2 regions of the Levilactobacillus namurensis genome follow, and region 2 is predicted to be linked to the other one. Evidence: riboswitches for the same ligand, from Rfam matches in the RefSeq annotation. Region 2 holds a riboswitch; the other holds the start of a gene.

Region 1 (5,252 bases), 350 kb from region 2:
ACTATGAAGGCGTCTGCCGTAACCGGGACTACGCCGACCGCATTTCCGACATGGAAAGCATGATGTACGATCCTCCTAAAGCCATTCGCGACTACCTGCAACATGATCCGCAAAAGCCGTTCATCAACTGCGAATACATGCACGATATGGGGAACTCTTTGGGCGGCATGCAAAGTTACATGGACTTGCTGGACGAGTTCCCGATGTACCAGGGTGGCTTCATCTGGGACTATATCGACCAGGCCCTGTTGGTCAAAGATGAAGTCACGGGCCGCGATGTTTTGCGGTATGGTGGAGACTTTGACGACCGGCCAGCCGACTACGAATTCTCCGGTGACGGTCTGTTGTTTGCGGACCGGACCCCGAAACCAGCACTTCAGGAGGTGAGCCACTATTATGGCAACTACGACGACTAAGCTACACGTCATTTACGGCGACACGACCCTGGGATTAGTGGGCGAGCACTTCCACTACATCTTCAACTATGACCGGGGTGGCCTAGAATCCTTACAACAGTACGGTAAAGAGTGGTTGTACCGGACCCCCAAGCCGGCGTTTTGGCGCGCCACCACGGATAACGACCGGGGGAACCACTTCTCGGCGCATGCCGCGATGTGGCTGGGGGCGGACCTCTTCAGTCCCTGCACCGATATCGAAGTGGCGGTCAACGGGCGGGTCATCACACTCCCCGTTGCGCCCGAAAACAACCGCTATAGCGACCACGAGACGGCGGATACGGTCAGCCTGACCTTCACTTACACCACCACGACGGTTCCGGCGACCATGGTTGAAGTGGTCTACACGGTGGATGCAACGGGTCAACTCACGATTCAGGAAAACTATACGGGTCAACCGGGCTTGCCCGAGCTACCGGCGTTAGGGTTCCAGTTGATTGCGCCCACCATGGCCAGCGGCTTCAGTTACCAGGGCTTGTCCGGAGAGACCTACCCCGATCGGATGGCTGGGGGCATTCCGGGCACTTACACGGTTGACGGCTTGCCCGTGACGCCGTACCTGGTGCCGCAAGAAAACGGGATGCACATGCAGACGCAGCAAGTGACGGTCACCCGGCAGACCACGTTGAACAACGCCGACCCGGACCAGCAGGCCTTTTCGTTGACGGTTCAACAAGCTGATGAACCGTTTGCGTTCAGCTGCCTGCCGTACACGGCGGCGGAACTGGAAAATGCAACTCACCAAGAAGAATTACCGCCTGCCCGTCGGACGGTCCTGACCATCTATGGCGCCGTGCGGGGCGTCGGTGGGATTGATAGTTGGGGCGCTGATGTTGAGCCGGAATACCATATTTCGGCCGAGACGGGTCACAGCTTTAGCTTTAAGATTGCGGGTCCTGATGAACTTAATCATTAATCACAAGAGAGTCGGTTTGATGCCGGCTCTTTTTTGAGCTTGATTATCAAAATAGTAATAAAAAGAGGGCGCTAACCCCCGGAATGTAAAGGTTCTGCATGACTTGTGTAAAGAGGGTTGTGCTGGGGCACAAGAGCAGGTATCTTAGAAATATGTTCTTGTGAAAATCACAAATCTTAGTTAATAATTAAATTTGATTATTAAAAACTATTATTAATAATTAAGAACAAACGCGTACCTAACAGGATGTGGTTCGGGGGGCTTTCAGCATGACAGACTACACAGTTCAGCAGGCAGCAGAATTGGTGGGACTCACACCGGCGGCGGTGCAGGTCTACCAGCAACAGGGATTGATTACGGCCACGGCCCAAGGCACCTTAGACGCCAGTGCGTTGCAGTGGCTCAGTCGGATCAAGCGGTTACGGCTCAGTGGGATGGCGCTCTCCCAGATTGCGGCGTACGTCGCCCAGAATCGGGTGGATGGTCAGCCACTGGCTACCGACCAGCCGCAAGAGCAGTATACCCGTTTCTTAGCCGAATCCACGCCGCCCCTCACTTGGGATTACTCGGATTAACTTGAGTTCTAGCAGTGATAACGGTACCATGGAAGTAAATCTAAATACGAAAACACTAGGGGTGCCCCAATTGGGCTGAGATGAACGATCGTTCGATCCCTTTGAACCTGTTAAGTTAGGACTTGCGAAGGAAAGTGTTCGATTAAAACGACTTTCGCGCGGACTCGACCCAGCGGGAGTCGTTTTTGTAAATCAAAGGAGTTTTTTGGATGAAGACACAGTTACATGGCCTCTTTTTACTTTGGCTTGGCGCGGCAATCTCGATTGCCGAGATCGTGACCGGTACCCTGATGGCCCCACTAGGATGGCAACGGGGATTGGCGGCGATTCTGGTGGGGCACTTGATCGGTTGTGGCCTCTTTCTGTTGCCGGCGGCTTACTTATCCGCTCAGCAACACCAGTCGGCGATTGGGGTGACCCAGACGGTCTTTGGTCCCTGGGGCGTCCGGCTCTTTTCCCTCTTGAACGCGTTGCAATTATTAGGTTGGACCGCTGTGATGATCGTCAATGCCCAGCTCGCGATGAACGGTATTTCCCAGCACTTGCTGGGGTTCCACTCGGCCGTCTTAATGGCCAGCATCGTGGCGGCCTTGATTATTGTCTGGCTACTCCTAGACCACGACTGGTTGTTTCGGGTGAATAACCTGGTCGTGATTCTCCTGGCCGTGGGGATGCTGGTCATGATGGGCGCCATCTTGGCGACCGGGCACGTCCATCCCAGTCATGGTGCGGCGTTAAGCTTTGGGAGTGCCGTTGAATTGAACGTCACCATGGCCCTATCCTGGTTACCCTTAATTGGGGACTACACCCGTAAGACCACGCAACCCTGGCGGGCTAGCCTGGTCAGCGTGAGCGGGTATTTCCTGGGGAGCGTCGCGATGTTCGCGATTGGCTTATTCACCGTGATCTTAACGGGTCAGGCGGACTTCACGGCCGTCTTAGCCCAGTCGAAGATCGGGATTCTGGCCCTGCTGGTGATCGTGTTCTCAACCGTGACCACTACCTTCATGGACGCTTTTTCGGCGGCCACCAACTTGAACAACTTGGTGCACCGGGGGCACGTGAACCTGTGGGGTGTCGGCGTCACGGTGGTGGGGCTAGCCATCGCGTTAGGGGTCTCGATGACCTTCTACCAGAACTTCTTGTACGCGATTGGCGCGGTCTTCTCCCCGTTATTCGCCATTTTGGCGGTCAGCGTTTTCGGGCTCAAGCAACGGTTAGCCGTGGGTTGGAACTTCGCGTGGTGGCTCGTCGGGGTCATCGGGTATTCCTGGTTACAGAAGCTGGATTTCTTTGGCGGGACCACGTTATTGCTCCTGCTGGGGTTATCGGTAGGCGTCTACCTGACGAGCCGGGTCACCCGGCGGTATCCCTTGATGACTAAGCAAGATTAACGCAAAATGAACGCCCGGATTCGGTCAGTGTGTGCTGACCGAATCCGGGCGTTTTTTGTTTCACATGAAACATTAAGGGGCGTAGGCGCGAAACAGCAGTGAGCACCCGATGAACAGGTACAAGACTGCCGTGACATAGTGGCCGTTGCGCTGTAACCAGTGGCGGTAGGACAACTGGGCCAGACACTTGGCCGCCCAATAGAAGACCGTCAGCATGGCAAACAGGGTGATGATCAAGACCACAATCTGCCAGGATAGAGCCTGGGTCAGTAAGGGGACGTAAACGCTGATGTTGTCGGCGCCGGTCGAAATGATTAACGTCGCGATGGTCCAGGAGAGGCGGTGACGAGACTTAGTCAGTTGAGAGGAATCCTGAGCTGAGGGTGCGGTGAACGCCGTTTTTAGCCCGATGAGAATCGGAAAGATGCCCAGGACACCCATAATCGTGGTTTGGGGCAGACTGCGTAACGGATACGCACAAAGGCCGCTGATCAGAAGCAGTACCGTGGTTCCCAGACAATCACCCAGGTAGATGGCGCGGTTGGCTGAGTTGCCATGGATTCCGAATAAGATGGTCAGTAAAATCAAGCAATCAATACTGGTCGATGCGTAAGCCACGATACCCGTTGCGATAGTGGTCAACATGGTGGTTCCTCCCCGAAAACGTTAGTGAATTAAGCGTACCATACGGCCGGACTAGTGACGCACCCCCGCCGCAATCACACAAGAAATTTATGATTTTAGACAATAATTTAACAATCTTCGGTACTGGAACGGCTAAAGTTGACACGGTGTCACCAACGTGCTATTCTCAATTCATCACCTAAAAGTGACACGGTGTCACTAACCATTTTCAGGAGGCGTTTCAATGCCAACCGCAACCTTTGACCATTTAACCGCACCCAAACGCGACCGCATCACGGCGGCGCTCCTCACAGAATTTTCAGCGCACTCGTTAGCCACAGCGCAAGTCGCCCGCATCGTCAAGCAGGCCGATATTGCGCGCGGGGCCTTCTATAAGTACTTCGCCGACTTGACCGACGCGTATCAGTACCTGTACGGCTTGGCCCTCGACCAGATTCACCAGGCCGTGCCGACCTCGATGTGACTGCCACCTACGCGGCGGTCCGCGACTTCGTGGACCAGGCGACTGCCAGCCCCTATTACGCGTTGATCCAACGCCATTTTCAAACCAACGAGGGCCTGTTGCCCGTGGCGCCCGCCATTCCGGCGACCATGACGGCTCCCGTCTGGGCGGCCATGGTCCTGAGCCACGCCACGATTAAAGAAATTATGTTACGCCCGGATAGTCGAACGGCCAGTCTAGCGCGGTTCCAGACCGCATTACGGGCGTTAGCGGACTAGACCTAAGGAGGGAAACAGATGTTTTTAGCTTTAAAAGAAATTCGTCACGAGAAGCTCCGGTATGGCTTGATTATCGGGATGATTCTCCTGATCAGTTACTTAGTCTATGTCTTAAGTGGCCTGGCTTATGGGCTAGCGCAACAAAACACGCAGGCCATCGATTCTTGGCAGGCGCAGAGCGTGGCCTTGGATAAGGACGCCAACGTCAGCCTGTCCCAGTCGCTGATTACCGCCGATACCGCGGATAAAATGACCCTGAAGCGTTCGCAAGCGTATCTGGGACAGGCGGGAATCGTGGCTAAAGCCAGCCAACGCCCCAACCTGTCCGCCCAATTCTTAGGCCTACAACCCCAACAGTTTATCTCCCGCAACCTGACGTTGACGGCGGGGCATAAAGCCCGTAACAATCGCCAAATCGTCGCGGACACCGCCTTTCAGCAACAGGGCTACAAGCTGGGTGACCGCGTGACCCTAAATTCCGTGGATGGCAAGTACACCATCGTGGGCTTCACCAAAAACGCCAAGTTGAGCGTGGCCCCGGTGGTCT
Region 2 (5,252 bases):
TACTGGGCGTCCAACCCACCGATGATGTTCATCAAAGTGGTCTTCCCGCCACCGGACTCGCCCAAGATCGACACGAACTCGCCGCGGTCGAACTTAAGGCTGATGCCCTTCAACACGGGGAACTCCGACTTGTTCATCCGGTAGGACTTGTGGATATCCTTTAGCTCTAGAAAGCTCATAGATTAAACTCCTTTAAAAACATAATGACCTATACGATAACCTTTTTACCCGCTAAAAGCAATTAATTCACCGGCACCTCGCCGCCTAAAACGCCGCCAGCATCCCCTGAACCGCGCGTTCCGGTTGCGGGTTGCGGGTCAGCAGCGTGATCACCGCGACCCCCGCCGCACCGGTCTGGGCAATCGCCGGCAACGACTCTTGGGTGACCCCGCCGATGGCCACGATTGGCACGTTGGCCTGGGCCACCAAGGCCTGCAGGCCCGCCGTTCCAATCACGGGGTCGGCATCGTCCTTGGAGACCGTGGGGTAGATGGGCCCACTACCGATGTAGGCTAAGCCCGTTAACTGGTTCGCCGCCGCGACTTCCGCCGACGTCGAACAGGACAGTCCCACGAACATCTGCCGGTCTTTCGTGGCCGCCAAGACCTGTTGGATCCGTTCGTCGCTCTGGCCCACGTGGACGCCATCCGCGTCCAACGCCAGGGCCATGTCGACGTCGTCATCGACGATAAACGGCACGCTGGCCGCCCGGCACTGGTCGCGCAAGTCGCGACCTAACGCGAGTCGTTCCGCGGGCGTCAGGGTGCTGGCGCCCTTATCGCGGAACTGGTAGGCCGTGATGCCGGCTTGTAACATCTCCGCTAAAACCACGCGGAGGTCTTTTCCGGGAACGTCTTGGCTCCCCGCTACAAAGTAGGCCCGTAATAGGCCTGGTTCAAACGTCACTGACATTAGATGGTGCCTCCTTGTCCGTAAGCCCAATGATTCAACGGTCCGTGACCGTGGCCCACCTCGATTGGATGGGCGATGGCCGCGGTCACGTAGTCCTTCCCTAACCGAATGGCGCTCTCGAAGTCCGTCCCCTTGGCAAGCTCGGCCGTGATGCACGACGACAGGGTGTCGCCAGTTCCGTGGGTCCGCACCGTATCGATTCGCGGTGCACTTAACCAGAACGACCGCCCGTCGGCCAACAGCACGAAGTCACTGGCCTTATCCGGTGTGGCCTCGTGACCGCCCTTGATCAGGACGTTCTTGGCCCCCATTTCCTGGAGCTTGACAGCGGCCTGTTCCATCTCTTCCGAAGTCGTGATGGTCAGCCCCGTGAGGCGTTGGGCTTCCGGCAGGTTGGGCGTCAAGACGTCGGCCAGCGGTACCAGCTCCTTTTGGACCGTAGCAACCGCATCATCGGCTAACAACGCCGCGCCCCCCTTGGCGATCATGACGGGATCGACCGTCAACGGACCGAAGTGGTACTTCTTCAAGTTCTCAACCACGATATGGACGTGTTCGGCATCCGCCAGCATCCCCGTCTTGCAGGCCCGAATCTTAAAATCAGCGGCCAAAGACGCGAATTGTTCGTCGATCAGCTGCTTAGGTAGCGCCATGAAATCTTGGACCCCCAGCGTATTCTGGGCCGTCACCGCCACGACCACCGCCGTCCCGAAGACGTGGCGTTCCTGCATGGTCTTCAAGTCGGCCATGATCCCGGCACCGCCGCCACTATCAGTTCCCGCGATGGTTAGTGTTTGTGGAAATTCATTGGTCATACTTACTCATCCTTCCTGCACCCTACTTAATGGTAATTCGCGATGGCTTGAATCTCCGCCACCGTGGTGAATTGTAAGGCATCTAATAATTTCACGATAAAGGTTCCCGACCCCATCCGGTCCTGGCTGCCAGCCACCAACTGACCAATCGCCGCAAAGACCAGGCACGCGGTCTGGGCCGCTTCAAAGGCATCGTCTTCGACCGCACAGAAGGCGCCCACGATGCTAGACAGCATGTCGCCGGACCCCACGTGGGTCTGGAACAGCGGCGTACCGTTCTCCACTTGGATCGTGCGCGTGCCATCGGTGATGACGTCGGTCGGCCCGGATAGGATCACCACGCACCGTTGCTTCTGCGCACAAGTCTGCGCAATCGTGACCAGGTCCCCGGCGCCTTCGCCGGCGTCGATGCCCTTGGCTTGCCAGTCCAGACCAGCTAAAGCCGCAATTTCGCCCGCGTTCCCCCGAATCACGTCGGGGTGGACGGTCCGCAAGAGCTCCGTGGCGACCTGCTTCCGGTAAGCCACCGCGCCCACGGCGACCGGGTCGATGACCAGCGGTTTGTGGGCCTGGTTAGCCAGTTGGCCAACCGTGGTGATCTGCTTGACCTGCGGCACGGTAAACGCCCCCAGGTTCAGGCAGACCGCCCCCGCCAAGCCGACCATTTCGCCAGCTTCGGCGACCTCTTCGGACATGATGGGCGACGCGCCCAAGGCGTTGAGTCCGTTGGCCACGTCTTGAACCGTGACGAAGTTGGAAATGTTAAAAACGATTGGATTTTGTTCGCGTAACTGATCCAGTAAAGTTAACTTCATAAGTATTACTCCCCGTATTAAGTAGTTGGCGGCCAGTTCCAAACGCGTTTCGGCCCCGGCCCGCCGTTGGTCTAACCCTAAACGTAAAACGCCACCAGCTCACGAACAGGTCGTGGTCTGGTGGCGTTGTTTCCACAAAACACGTTCCCTTCGCAAGTCTTAACTTGAACAGATTCCAAGGGATCGCAGCTCTGCATCTCAGCCCATGACGGGCACCCCTAGTGTTAGATTATCTTTAGCATATCCGTCTTGGTCAACGGCGTCAACGGTTCTCGCGTTAACGGGTAATCCGTTGGGCGGCTTGACCAACCACCCGCCAGATGCGGTCGAGTGCCCGGTCACTCAAGCACTGACGCAACCAAAGGATCGAGCTTCCGGCCCCCGCGTGGTAGCGGGTCTTAGGCCGCCGGGACAAGGCCGCCCGGTCCGCCAAGCGTGCAATCACCTGGGGGCCACTCGCGAAGCGCTTAGCGGCCTTGAGAATCGCCACGGCCTGAATGGTCGTCGCGGCGTAAGGTCCCGTTCCCGACGCGGCCTGTAAGTGGTCGCTAGCAATATCGGCCCACTCGGATTGGATACTCCCGGGCTCGATCACCACCACGTCGATACCGTGGGGCCGCAGTTCGAACCGCAAGGCATCCGACAGGCCTTCCAAAGCAAACTTGGAAGCCACGTACCAGCTCGCCAACGGCTGGGCCACCTTACCATCGATTGAGGTCACGTTAATGATCCGGCCGGTGTGTTGCTGGCGCATCATGGGCAGGACCGATTGAATCAACCGAGCGGCGCCAAACAGGTTCACGTCGAACTGGGCTTGGGCCTGGTCGATGGTTAGGTCTTCCAGGGCCCCTAAGAGGCCGAAGCCGGCGTTATTGACCAGAATGTCAATCCGCCCCGTCTCGCTAACGATGCGGTCGACCGTGTGCTCGACACTCTGGGCGTCGGTCACGTCCAACGGCAACGTGGTGATGCCCAGGTCGTCGAGGTCGTTCATCCGTTCGACCCGCCGGGCACCGGCATAGACGGCGACCCCGTTACGATGCAGACTCTTCGCAATGGCGTTCCCGATTCCCGAAGACGCGCCCGTGACCAACGCCACTTTACGATGATGCATAAGAAAGCCCCCTTGAGTAATGAGTTGATACTCTAATTGTACCCAAGCGACCGCCATTTTTCTATGGAAGCGGCTCCATTTTTTCATCTTTTTCGCCCCTTAATCGCTAAGCCCCCGCCTGGCGGGAATCTCTGGTATAATGGGGCAGGATTATTAGGTTTTACGTCAACAGTATATAGGAGAAATTAAATGGCAAAATACGAATCACACCGTTCCAACTACCGCTCCGGCCACCAGCGTCACGACCGGCACGAAACCCCGCAGATCGACGTGGAAGTCGGCCAACGCTTCCCCCTGACCATCAAACGCATGGGCATCAACGGGGAAGGCATCGGGTACTACAAGCGCATGGCGGTCTTCGTTCCCGGCGCGCTGACCAACGAAGAAGCCGTGGTCGAAGTCACCACCGTCGCCCACCGGTTCTTACGCGGGAAGATCCACCGGTTGCGTAAGGTCAGCCCCTACCGGGTGGAACCACGCGACAGCTACGCCGATCAAGTCGGCGGGTTCGAACTGGAACACTTAGCTTACCCCCAACAGTTACAATTCAAACGCGACATCGTCCGTCAGTCGCTGGAACGCTACCAGCCCCGCGGCTTCAAGTACTACGATGTGCGGCCGACTCTGGGCATGGACGACCCCTACGCTTACCGGAACAAGGCCCAGTTCCAGGTCCGCAAGACCGCTGACGGGACCGTTCAAGCCGGACTCTACGCCGAACGCAGTCACGACTTAGTCGACCTGCCGACCTGTTCCGTCCAGATGCCTGTGACCATGACGGTCATGCGTGCCCTGGTCACCATGCTCCAAGACCTCGAGGTGCCGATCTACGACGAGGAACACAACTCCGGTATCGTCAAGACCCTAGTGGTCCGTGCGGCCGCCAACACCAACGACGTCCAAGTGGTCTTCATCACCAACTCTCAAAAGCTCCCGCACAAGCACCAACTGCTCTTGCGGATTGCCGACGAGTTACCACAAGTCACGTCCGTGATGCAGAACGTGAACCCGGGGAAGACGTCCTTGATCTGGGGTGACCAGACCCTGCACCTGGCTGGCGCAGACGCCATCACCGAAAAGCTGGGCGGTCTGGCCTTCAAGCTGTCCGCCCGGGCATTCCTACAGTTGAACCCGGCCCAAACCGAAGTCCTCTACGACCAGGCTCGTCAGGCCCTAGACCTGCAACCAGGGCAAACCGTCGTCGACGCCTACTCGGGAATCGGGACCATCGGGTTATCCCTGGCCAACACCGCCAAGGAAGTCCGGGGGATGGACGTCATCCCCGAAGCCGTCGCGGACGCTAACGCTAACGCAGAAGCCAACGGTATCACCAACGCCCACTACGAAGTCGGGACCGCCGAAGACGTGATGTCCCAGTGGGCCGTGGCCGGGTTCCGGCCGGACGCCATCGTGGTCGACCCACCCCGCACGGGCCTGGACGAGACGCTGATGGACACCATCCTAGCCGTCCACCCCGAAAAGCTGGTCTACATCTCCTGTAACCCGTCCACGTTAGCCAAAGACCTGGTCACGCTAACGGAGGATTACCGCGTCGACTACATTCAATCCGTCGACATGATGCCCCAGACGGCACGC

The links. A riboswitch is a leader RNA that binds a small molecule or an ion and turns the genes downstream of it on or off. The one in region 2 is predicted to bind thiamine pyrophosphate.
Region 1: it holds a riboswitch for thiamine pyrophosphate, as region 2 does, so the genes downstream of both, cytX (putative hydroxymethylpyrimidine transporter CytX) here and thiM (hydroxyethylthiazole kinase) in region 2, are expected to answer to the same signal.

What each region holds. Positions count from the first base shown of each region.
Region 1 covers NZ_CP134159.1:146,531-151,782, forward strand. The annotation lists gene RIN67_RS00640 (glycoside hydrolase family 2 TIM barrel-domain containing protein) at 1-416, shown strand, start outside; gene RIN67_RS00645 (beta-galactosidase small subunit) at 397-1,371, shown strand; gene RIN67_RS00650 (helix-turn-helix domain-containing protein) at 1,641-1,946, shown strand; TPP riboswitch at 1,994-2,096, shown strand; gene cytX (putative hydroxymethylpyrimidine transporter CytX) at 2,156-3,340, shown strand; gene RIN67_RS00660 (cadmium resistance transporter) at 3,413-3,985, opposite strand; gene RIN67_RS00665 (TetR/AcrR family transcriptional regulator) at 4,209-4,448, shown strand; gene RIN67_RS00670 (hypothetical protein) at 4,445-4,705, shown strand; gene RIN67_RS00675 (ABC transporter permease) at 4,724-5,252, shown strand, end outside.
Region 2 covers NZ_CP134159.1:500,247-505,498, reverse strand. The annotation lists gene RIN67_RS02195 (ABC transporter ATP-binding protein/permease) at 1-179, opposite strand, end outside; gene thiE (thiamine phosphate synthase) at 265-912, opposite strand; gene thiD (bifunctional hydroxymethylpyrimidine kinase/phosphomethylpyrimidine kinase) at 912-1,727, opposite strand; gene thiM (hydroxyethylthiazole kinase) at 1,754-2,542, opposite strand; TPP riboswitch at 2,670-2,772, opposite strand; gene RIN67_RS02175 (oxidoreductase) at 2,820-3,656, opposite strand; gene rlmD (23S rRNA (uracil(1939)-C(5))-methyltransferase RlmD) at 3,846-5,252, shown strand, end outside.